One region of the Rhodobacter capsulatus SB 1003 genome, then DNA from elsewhere that is predicted to be linked to it. Evidence: riboswitches for the same ligand, from Rfam matches in the RefSeq annotation. Region 1 holds a riboswitch; each other region holds the start of a gene.
What was found. A riboswitch is a leader RNA that binds a small molecule or an ion and turns the genes downstream of it on or off. The one in region 1 is predicted to bind cobalamin.
Positions count from the first base shown of each region.

Region 2: linked by a shared signal. The riboswitch ahead of RCAP_RS13005 (cysteine-rich small domain-containing protein) and the one ahead of RCAP_RS16555 (aromatic ring-hydroxylating oxygenase subunit alpha) in region 1 are both predicted to bind cobalamin.
Region 3: linked by a shared signal. The riboswitch ahead of RCAP_RS00795 (ABC transporter substrate-binding protein) and the one ahead of RCAP_RS16555 (aromatic ring-hydroxylating oxygenase subunit alpha) in region 1 are both predicted to bind cobalamin.

Region 1 covers NC_014034.1:3,543,226-3,546,492, forward strand. Annotated here, with positions in the region: gene RCAP_RS16550 (hybrid-cluster NAD(P)-dependent oxidoreductase) at 1-163, opposite strand, end outside; gene RCAP_RS16555 (aromatic ring-hydroxylating oxygenase subunit alpha) at 167-1,402, opposite strand; cobalamin riboswitch at 1,459-1,655, opposite strand; gene metH (methionine synthase) at 1,715-3,267, opposite strand, start outside.
Region 2 covers NC_014034.1:2,816,888-2,820,154, forward strand. Annotated here, with positions in the region: gene RCAP_RS12995 (lysine--tRNA ligase) at 1-349, opposite strand, end outside; gene RCAP_RS13000 (tellurite resistance TerB family protein) at 454-876, shown strand; cobalamin riboswitch at 944-1,130, shown strand; gene RCAP_RS13005 (cysteine-rich small domain-containing protein) at 1,215-1,559, shown strand; gene dacB (D-alanyl-D-alanine carboxypeptidase/D-alanyl-D-alanine endopeptidase) at 1,550-2,998, opposite strand; gene RCAP_RS13015 (nicotinate-nucleotide adenylyltransferase) at 2,989-3,267, opposite strand, start outside.
Region 3 covers NC_014034.1:171,158-174,424, forward strand. Annotated here, with positions in the region: gene hutW (heme anaerobic degradation radical SAM methyltransferase ChuW/HutW) at 1-1,168, opposite strand, end outside; cobalamin riboswitch at 1,357-1,576, shown strand; gene RCAP_RS00795 (ABC transporter substrate-binding protein) at 1,879-3,267, shown strand, end outside.

The sequences.
Region 1 (3,267 bases):
GCAGATCCAGCGTCAGGAACTGCCCGGGCAGGTAGTCGAACCACGCGCCCGAAGGCGCGCGGAAGGTGATCGTGGCGGTATCGGCGGTTTCGGGCACCACCATCGCGCATTCCAGCGGCTCGGCATCGCTCCATGGCGCGCTGGCCCAGTTGATCCGGTCCATCGCTCACTCCGCCGCCAGCGGCGGGGCCAGCCGCGCATCCAATGTGCCGCAATACCAGTCGACGAACTGGATCACGCCCTCTTCCTGCAGCGTCGAATAGGGGCCGGGCTCATAGGCGGGGGACAGAATCCCGGCCTGATTTTCCTCGACCACCTGCCGGTCCTCGTCATTCGTCGCCATCCAGACCTCGGTCAACTCGGTCAGGTCGTAATCCACCCCCTCGACCGCATCGCCGGGGACAAGCCAGGTCGTCGTCACCTCGGTCTCGGTGGCCGAGATCGGCAGCACCCGGAAGACGATCGCATGATCGGCCAGGAAATGGTTCCAGGTGTTCGGATAATGGAAGAAAAGCAGGCTTCCGGCATCGTTGAAGGGCATCTCGCCCAGCCGTTTGCCCCGCACCGCGGCCTTGGTGCTCATGGTGTAGCTTTCAGCGCCGTTCAGCAGCGGAATGCGGGCCAGCCGCCATTGCATCTGCGGATGATGCACGAAGCGCGAGGGCAGACCCGCCGCCTCGCAGCGCGTCCAATGCGCCAGAATATCGGGGCTCGCCGCCTCGGGGCCCTCCATCGCGGTCATGCGCGGATTGTCGGAATAGGTCCGGCAGAGCGAGGGATGCGAGCCGCCGCAGTGATAGCATTCGCGGTTGTTCTCGATCACCAGCTTCCAGTTGCCCTTCTCGACGATGGTCGAGACATGGGCAACGCGCGCCTGTTTCAGCCCGGCAGGCGCCAGATAGCGGCCCAGCGTGCCCGCCAGATCGGCGATCGCGGGCGGCACCTCGGCCAGACAGATGAAGACCATGCCGCCGATATCGACGCAATGGACCTTTTTCAGCCCATGCGCGGCGGGGTTGAAATCTTCCTGCATGTCCTTGGCCCAGAGCAGTTTTCCGTCCAGGTCATAGGTCCATTGGTGATAGGGGCAGACAAGCTTCGGGCTGTTGCCCGTGGTCTTGGCGCAAAGCCGCTGGCCGCGATGGCGGCAGACGTTGTGAAAGGCGCGGATCATCCCGTCGGCGCCGCGCACCAGGATCACCGGATAGGCGCCCACCTGCAACGTCGCGTAATCGCCGGGCTTGACGAGCTGGCAGGCGGGAATGGCAAACAGCCATTCGCGGTAAAAGACCTGCGTCAGATCGGTCTGAAAGATCCCCGGATCGCAATAAAAGGGTTGCGGCAGGGAATGGTCATTGCGCCGTGCGGCAAGCTGCGCACGGATGTCGGATGCGTCTGGCATCGGCACCTCACTTGCCCCTGCCTCCCCGCAAGGGCTGGTTGGATGGATGGGCCCGGGGGCCCGGCGGTCACAGGGCTGGTTTCCGGGCTTGCAATGCGTGCTTTCGCACCCGGGCGCAGCGCCTTCCCGAACCCCGGGGTCCAGTGGCCTTGCCGTCCCTCATTGCTGACCGTTGCGGGGGCAGCGCCGGTCTTGCACCGGCTTCCCAATTCTCCCGGCCTTGCGGACGGGCACCCTGAGGCCTTCAGACTGACAGATTGTCGCAGAGGGCGCGTGCCAAAAACGACGCGCCGTCTGCGCTTTCAGACAGGATCACGCGGCCACCGCAGCGGCGGCGGGCGCGGCCGACCCCAGCACCGGGGCCAGCCAGCGCTGCACCTCGGCCAAGGCCATGCCCTTGCGGGCGGCGTAATCGGCGGCCTGATCCTGCTCGATCCGGGCCAGACCGAAATAATAGGCCTCCGGATGGCCGATATAGAGCCCCGAGACCGAAGAGCCGGGCCACATCGCCATGCTGTCGGTCAGATGCACGCCGGTCGCGGCCTCGGCCCCAAGCAGCCGGAACAGCGTCAGCTTTTCCGTGTGGTCGGGCTGGGCCGGATAGCCGGGCGCCGGGCGGATGCCGCGATAGGGCTCGCCCACCAGCTGATCGGGGGCGAAGCTTTCTTCGGGCGCATAGCCCCAATAGTCGCGCCGCACCCGCTGATGCAGGGCCTCGGCCAGGGCTTCGGCAAAGCGGTCGGCCAGCGCCTTGACCAGGATCGCGGAATAATGGTCATTGGCAGCTTCGAACCGCGCGGCGATCTCGGCTTCCTCGGGGCCCGCGGTGACCACGAAGCCGCCCAGATAATCGGGCACCGTGCCCGCAGGCGCGACGAAATCGGCCAAAGCCACATTCGGGCGGCCTTCGCGCTTGCCGGTCTGCTGGCGCAGGGTGAAGAAAGTGGCGAGGTCTTCGGTCCGGCTCTCGTCGGTGTAAAGCCGGATATCGTCGCCCACCGCCTGCGCGGGCCAGAACCCCACCACGGCGCGCGGGGTGAACCAGCGTTCGGCAATGATCTGCGCCAGCATCGCCTGGGCATCGGCGAAAAGTGCCCGCGCCGCTTCGCCCTTTTCGGCGTCATCGAGAATCCGCGGATAGACCCCCTTCAATTCCCAGGCATGGAAGAAGGGCGTCCAGTCGATATACCGCGCCACTTCGGCCAGATCCCAGTCGTCGATCACGCGCGGGCCAAGGAATTGCGGCGCGGGCACGGCATAGCCCGACCAGTCGAGCCGCAGCGCATTGGCCCGGGCCGCGGCCAAAGGCAGCCGCACCTTGGCGGCCTCGTCGCGGGCATGACGGGCGGCGATCTGCGCATAGTCCGCGCGGATCTGCGCCGCGTAATCGACCTTCTGGTTCGGGCTCAAAAGCGCCCCCACCACCCCCACGGCCCGGCTGGCATCGAGCACATAAACCGCCTGCCCGCGGCTGTAGGCGGGGGCGATCTTCACCGCCGTATGCACTTTCGACGTGGTCGCCCCGCCGATCAGCAGCGGAATGTCAAAGCCCTCGCGCTCCATTTCCGCGGCCAGATGCACCATCTCGTCCAGGCTTGGCGTGATCAGCCCGGAAAGCCCGATCGCATCGACCTTTTCGGCCCGCGCCACTTCCAGGATCTTTTGCGGCGGCACCATCACGCCCAGGTCGACGATGTCGTAATTGTTGCAGGCCAGCACGACGCCGACGATGTTCTTGCCGATGTCATGCACATCGCCCTTGACCGTGGCCATCAGGATCTTGCCCGCGGTTTCGCGCCCCTCGCCGCCGCGCGCGGCCTTTTCGGCATCCATGTAGGGCAGCAGAACGGCGACGGCCTGTTTCA
Region 2 (3,267 bases), 730 kb from region 1:
ATTCGCCGAACGGATCGGGCACGGCGGTCAGCGGCTTTTGGATATTCGCGTAAAGCAGCTCCTGCTGCGGCACGTTTTCGGGCACCTTGCGCATGCCGTCCATGTCGTCGGAAAAGCACAAAAGCCGCGTCGGAATGTCCGAGATGATTTCAAACGCGCGGCGGATCATCGTCGTGCGCGCGACCTCGCCAAAGGTGCCGATATGCGGCAGCCCACTCGGGCCATAGCCGGTCTCGAACAGCACATGGCCCTTTTTCGGCGGCGCCTTTTCGTAGCGTTTGAGCACCCGACGCGCTTCCTCGAAAGGCCAGGCTTTGGAGTTCATCGCAGCGTCGCGCAGGGTGGTCATGGTCAAATCCTCATCCGGGCGCCCCATGCGCCTCGCGCCTGACCTATTGAACGGGGCCTGAAACGTCAATAATTCTTGCGGCAGACCCAGAAAAGGAAACGCCCGTGACCGACACCCTGCCCTCGCTTTCGCCGCAAGACGCGCTTGTCGCCGTGATGGTCGCCGTCTCGGCCTCCGACGCGAAGATCCGCACCGCCGAACTGGTCGCCATCGAGCGGATGGTGAACCACATGCCGATCTTTGCCACCTATGACATCGACCGCATCCGCATCGTGGCGCAGACCGTCTATGCGCTCTTCGAGGAAGAGGAAGGCATCGCCGCCCTGTTCGGTCTCGTGCGCGCGGCGCTGCCCAATCATCTTTACGAAACCGCCTATGCGCTGGGCTGCGACGTGGCGGCGGCCGATGGCGTGCTGCACCAGCCCGAGCTGCGCATGCTGGAAGAAATCCGCGACGAGCTGACGATCGACCGGCTGCATGCGGTGGCGATCGAATGGGGGGCGCGGGTGCGCCACGTCACGCTCTGACACCGCCCGATGTCGGCCAAGCGCCCCGACACGCCGCAAAGCCGATTGACACCGCCCCATCGCGCCCCCATCTTCAGCGGGCCTTGGTCCTGCGGCACGCCGCCGCGGGGTAATAGGGAAGCCGGTGCAACTCCGGCGCTGCCCCCGCAACTGTCAGCGGCAAGCCTTCTGCAACACCCACTGGCCCCGGCCGGGAAGGGGCAGCAGGCGCCCGAGCCGCAAGCCAGGAGACCTGCCAGGCCAAAGACCATCCCGGGCGGCGGGCCCGGAGGCATGGACCCCGCTTGCGCGGGCCGCGCCTGTCCGCCCTCGGCCCGACACAACGGAGCGGCCAGGCCATGGAACCGAAAGACACGACAACGAACACCGCCTTCAAGGGCTACACGAACAGCACCTGCCCGTTCCTGCCCTGCCATCCGGGGGTGAAGCGCGCCTTCAACTGCCTGTTTTGCTACTGCCCGCTCATCGCCTATGAATGCCCCGGTCCCTATCAGACCTACACCGACCGCAACGGCTTGACGCGCAAGGATTGTTCCGCCTGCACCCTGCCCCATGACGGCTACGAGCAATCCTGGAACTTCATCCAGAAATGGCTCGACTATCCGCAGCCCTGGTCGGGCAAGCCGCAGACCGAGCCGCCCACCCCGCGCCCCCGTCCGCCGGGGGCAACCGATCAGCCGTAAAGCGTCGCCCAGCGGGTGATGAGCTGGCTCTGCAGCAGTTTCGAACGCCCGACCCAGCCGCGCGAGCCCTCCGCCTGCTCGGCCTCGCGCGATTGCGCCCGCCGCGCCAGATCGCCGGTGAAGATCGCAAAGGTCAGCTCGGTGCCGTCGGGCGCCGTGATATAGCCGGTCAGCGTCGAGACGAAATTCAGCGTCCCGGTCTTCGCATCGACGCGGATCTGCGCGCCCTTGACCTTGCCGCCCGCCTCGTCGCGCAGGTTGAACGGCTTCATCAGGCCCCGCAGCCCGACCTTCGGCCCCAAAAGCGTCACCGCCCTGACCATCTCGATCGGCGCGATCCGGTCATCGCCGCCCAGACCCGAATGATCGACGAACCGCGCCCGCGTGCCGCCCAGCCGCCCGCTCAGCCAGTCGCTCATCGCCGCGCCCGAAGCGCCGCGCGCCGCATTCGCCCCCCGCGCCGCCGAGGCCGTCATCCCCACCGCCTCGGCGGTGATGTTGGTCGAATATTTCATCATCGAGCGCAGGATCTTCGGCAGCGCCTCCGAGGGCTGGCCGACCAGAACCCGCGCCCCCGCAGGCAGCGCCCGCACCGGCTCGGGGGCGGGCAGATCAATGCCGCGCGCCCGCGCCAGCGTCTGGAACACGTCGCCCGCATAGGCCTCGGGCAGCCGCACCGGCAGCCAGCGGCTGCCATCCTTGCCCAGCGCGCTTGCCGCCACCGTCCAATGCTCGCGCCCGCCCGCCTGCCGATACTCGAACAGCGGCGCCTGCCGCGCCACCGCCGCCACATCGGCCGTATAGACCTTGGGCACATGGCGCTCGGAGCGCGCATCCATCGCCAGCGCATAGCCGCCCTTGGCCCGCTTCCATTCGAAATGGACGCGGTTGTAATTCAGGATCAGCCCGGAAATCGCCGGGTTGTAGCCCACATGCACCGGCTGATCGGCCGCGATCGCCTCGGCATAGGGCAGCGCGCCGCCCCAGACCAGAAACCGCCCGCGCACGCCCGTCACCCCCTGTTGCGCCAGCGCCGCCGCCAGATCGGCCAGCCCGTCGGTGCTCAGCGTCGGATCGCCGCCCCCCGCCAGGATCAGATCGCCCTCGACCCGCCCGCCCGAGACCGGCCCCGTCGCCAGCACCCGGGTCTGAAAGCGGAACTGCGGCCCCAGCGTTTCCAGCGCATAAAGCGTGGTGATCGCCTTCGCGGTCGAGGCGGGCGCCATCGGCTTGCCGCCATCGCGCGCCTCCAGCACCAGCCCGCTGCGCGCATCGGCCACCACATAGCCGACATCGCCGCCCAGCCGCGCCGCCGCGATCAGCTCCTCGCCCGACAGCAGTCGCAGCGCCGCACCCTCGGCCCGCAGCACCGCGGGCGTGGCCAGACCGGCCCCCACCCCCAGCATCCCGCCCAGGATCCCCCGCCGCGTCACGTCCATGCCCGTCTCCCTTCCGCTGCGTCCCGCCAATCGCCCCCGGCCCGGATCGCAGACGAGGACAGATCGGACATCGGCATCTGCACGAAACACCAGGCGGGCAAGTCCGCGCAAGCCAGAAGCCGCGCCTGCGCCGCACGAAGCCGTGCGCGTGCGAAGATCCGGGCCGCAAGCGCCTGCCGCGCCACCATCCGATGCCCCGGCCGCGCCAGCACCCCCACCGGCACCGCCGCCAGAATCGACCGCCAGTCCTCCCAGCGGTGGAACTGCGC
Region 3 (3,267 bases), 370 kb from region 1:
GGGCAAGATCGAGCATCCCGCGCTCCATCCCGGCCTTGATCGCCTGGGCGACGGGGGCGCTGGCCGCCTGCCGCATCATCCCCGCGACAAGCCCGGTGCCCGCGGCCGCCTGCCCGGAATAGCGCGCCAGATCGGGGGTCAGCCGAAAGCTCAGATCGCCCAGAAAGCCGCCCGCGCCCGCGCCGAAGGCAAGGCAATCCGCCCCGCTTTTGACCGCAAGATTATAGACCGAGCGTTCGCGCAGGCTGCCCTGCCAATGCGAAGTGGAGATCGGCCGCCAGCCCATTTCCTCGGCCGCGGCCTCGCCTGCGGCGAAGAAATGGCCCAGCCGGTCGGGGGCGGCCACCTGTTTCTTGCCCTTTTCGATCGCGGTCAGAAGCGGCGTTCCGGGGATCAGGTTCAGCGCGTAAAGGTCCAGCCCGTCGAGCCCCAGATCGGCGCAAAGCCGCACGTCGGCGGCGACATCCTCGGGGCTCTGACCGGGCAGGCCATAGATCAGATCGACGATCACCGCGCCCTGATCAAGCGTCACAAGCCCTTGCAGCGCCTGAAGGATTTCGGCACGACTGGCCTTGCGGCCCAGCGGGCGGCGGATCGCATCGGAGAAGCTTTGCACCCCAAGCGAGATCCGCGTCACCCCGGCGTCAAAGGCCGCCCGCGCCTTTTCAAGGCCGAAGGAATGGACCCGGCCTTCCAGCGTGATCTCGCAATCGGGCGCCAGCGGCAGATGGCTGCGCAGCGCGCGGACCAGCCGGGCGATGTCGGGGGCAGAAAGCGCCGTGGGCGTGCCGCCGCCCAGATAGACCGCCTGCAGCGGCGGCCCCTCCTGCGCGGGGTGCCGGGCAAAGCCCCTCAGCTGCGCGATCAGCGCATCGACATAGGAAGTGCCCAGATCGGGCCGCCAGGCGTTCTGGTAAAAGCCGCAAAACAGGCAGTGGTTTTCGCAAAACGGGATATGGACATAGGCGACGGCGCGGCGGCTGCGCGGGGTGGCCATCAGCCGGTCCCAGGTGGCGGCCAGCTGCGCCTCGGGCACCGGCGCCATCGGCCCGCCCGGATGCGCGCCGCCCTTGCGCGGGAAGGCGCAGGACAGCGGATCGGCGCCGATCGTGGCAAAGAAGCTCTCGACCGCAGGCGGGGCGGTCAGACGCGTCAGGGCCGCGGTCATGCCGGGCACCGGAAGGGGCGGGGGGAAAACGCGGGCATGTCGAACCTTTCACCTTGCGGCAATGACCTGGCGACATGCTGGGCAACACGACCCCAAGCCGGGGCCTGGGTGATAGAAAGGAATTCCGAGTAATTTTGTCAAGAGGCGGGCCGCCGCGCCGGGGCGATTGACAATCCCTTGCGGTTGTGGCCCTTGGGGGCGTCATCGGTCCCCCGCAGGCGGCGTCACGCACCAGGGGGGGAAAGAGGGAATACGGTGCGGTGTAGCCATCAGGCGCCAAATCCGTGGCTGCCCCCGCAACTGTGAGCGGCGAGCGATGCCGAAGATGCCACTGGGCCTGCCGGTCCGGGAAGGCCGGCAAAGCGAAGACCCGCAAGCCAGGAGACCTGCCTGTGATGCGCCCGGATCTGTCCGGGTGCCAGTCCGGACGCCGGGGTGTGCGTCTGGCCCGGGGCAGGCCGCGGTCTGCCGCGTGCCTCATCCCGTCCGTCCTTTCGGAATGCCGTGCCCGCACGGCCCAGAGAGGAACGACCCATGATCCTGCTGCGCGCCTTCGCCATCCCTCCGCCCCGGACCGTCCCGGTCGGGGCACCGTCTTGAGCTGACCGCCGCGCGCTGATCCTTGCCGATCCGGCCAGGGGGCCCCGCCTTCCTTGCGCTTTGCAGGGCAGGCGAATAATACGTAATTACATAACATACGGAGACCGCTCTTGCTTTCCCGCCTTTCCTTTGCCGCGCTGATCGCGGCCTTGCCCGCGCTGCCGGTTCTGGCCGATCCGGTGACGCTTGATATCGCCGCGCCCTTCGAGATCAAGGCGGCCGATCCGCTTCTGTCGGGGGACATCTTCCTCAAGCTCGACGTGATGGAAACGCTGGTGAACAGCGATGCGACCGGGGCGCTGTTGCCCGGGCTGTCGGATCGCTGGTCGGTGTCGGAGGACGGGCTGGTCTGGCGCTTTCACATCCGCCCCGGCGTGCGGTTCCATGACGGCAGCCCGCTGACCGCCGAGGCCGCCGCGCTGGCCCTGACCTGGTCGTGGAAAAAGGAAGGCATCCTGGCCAAGGCGCCGGTGGCCGCGATTGCCGCCGAAGCCGAGGAGGTGGTGATCACCCTCAAGACCCCGTTTGCCGCCCTGCCCGCCTTCCTTGCCGAATATCGCACCGGGATTCTGGCCCCTGCCGCCTATGCCGCGGATGGCACGGTGACGGCGCTGATCGGCACCGGGGCGTTCCGGGTGACCGTGCTGGAGCCGCCGCTGCGGCTGGAAGCCCTGCGGTTCGATGGCTATTGGGGCGGCCCCGCCAAGCTGGAGGCGATCCATTACGCAGGCGTCAGCCGGGCCGAGACCCGGGCCTTGATGGCGGAATCGGGCGATGCGGGACTGGTGGTGAACCTTGATCCCGCCTCGGTCACCCGGCTTGCCTCGGTCAAGACCGTCACCGTGCATTCCGTCTCGCTGCCGCGGGTGCTGTTGCTGAAACTGAATGCCGCCGCGCCCTTCTTTGACACGGTCGAAGAACGGCGGGCGCTGTCCTTGGCGATCGACCGGGCCGGGCTGGCGCAGGCGGTCCTGCGCTATCCGGCGGCGGCGACGCAGATGTTCCCGCCCGCGATGGCGGCCTGGCATGATCCGGCGCTGGCGCCGCTCGGTTACGACCCCGAAGCCGCCAAGGCCGCCTTTGCCGCGGCGGGCTGGCTGCCCGGGCCCGATGGCATCTTGCAACATGACGGCCAGCCCTTTGCGGTCGAGCTGCTGACCTATCCCGACCGGCCGGAACTGCCGCTGACGGCGGCGGTGCTGGAGCAGATGCTGCGCGAGGTCGGCATCGCGGTGACGATCAATGCCACCAACTCCTCGGAAATCCCGGCAAAACATGCGGCCGGAACGCTGCAGATGGCGCTCTTTGCCCGCAATTTCGCGCTGGTCCCCGATCCGGTCGGCACGCTGATGCAGGATTACGCCCCCACGGGCGATTGGGGGGCGATGGGCTGGGACAATCCCGCCTTCACCGCAGCGGTGCGCAAGATCGCGGCCGGGGGCGGCACGGCGGCCGAAAAAGCCGCGCTGTCCGCGACCTTGCAGGCCGAGCTGCCGGTC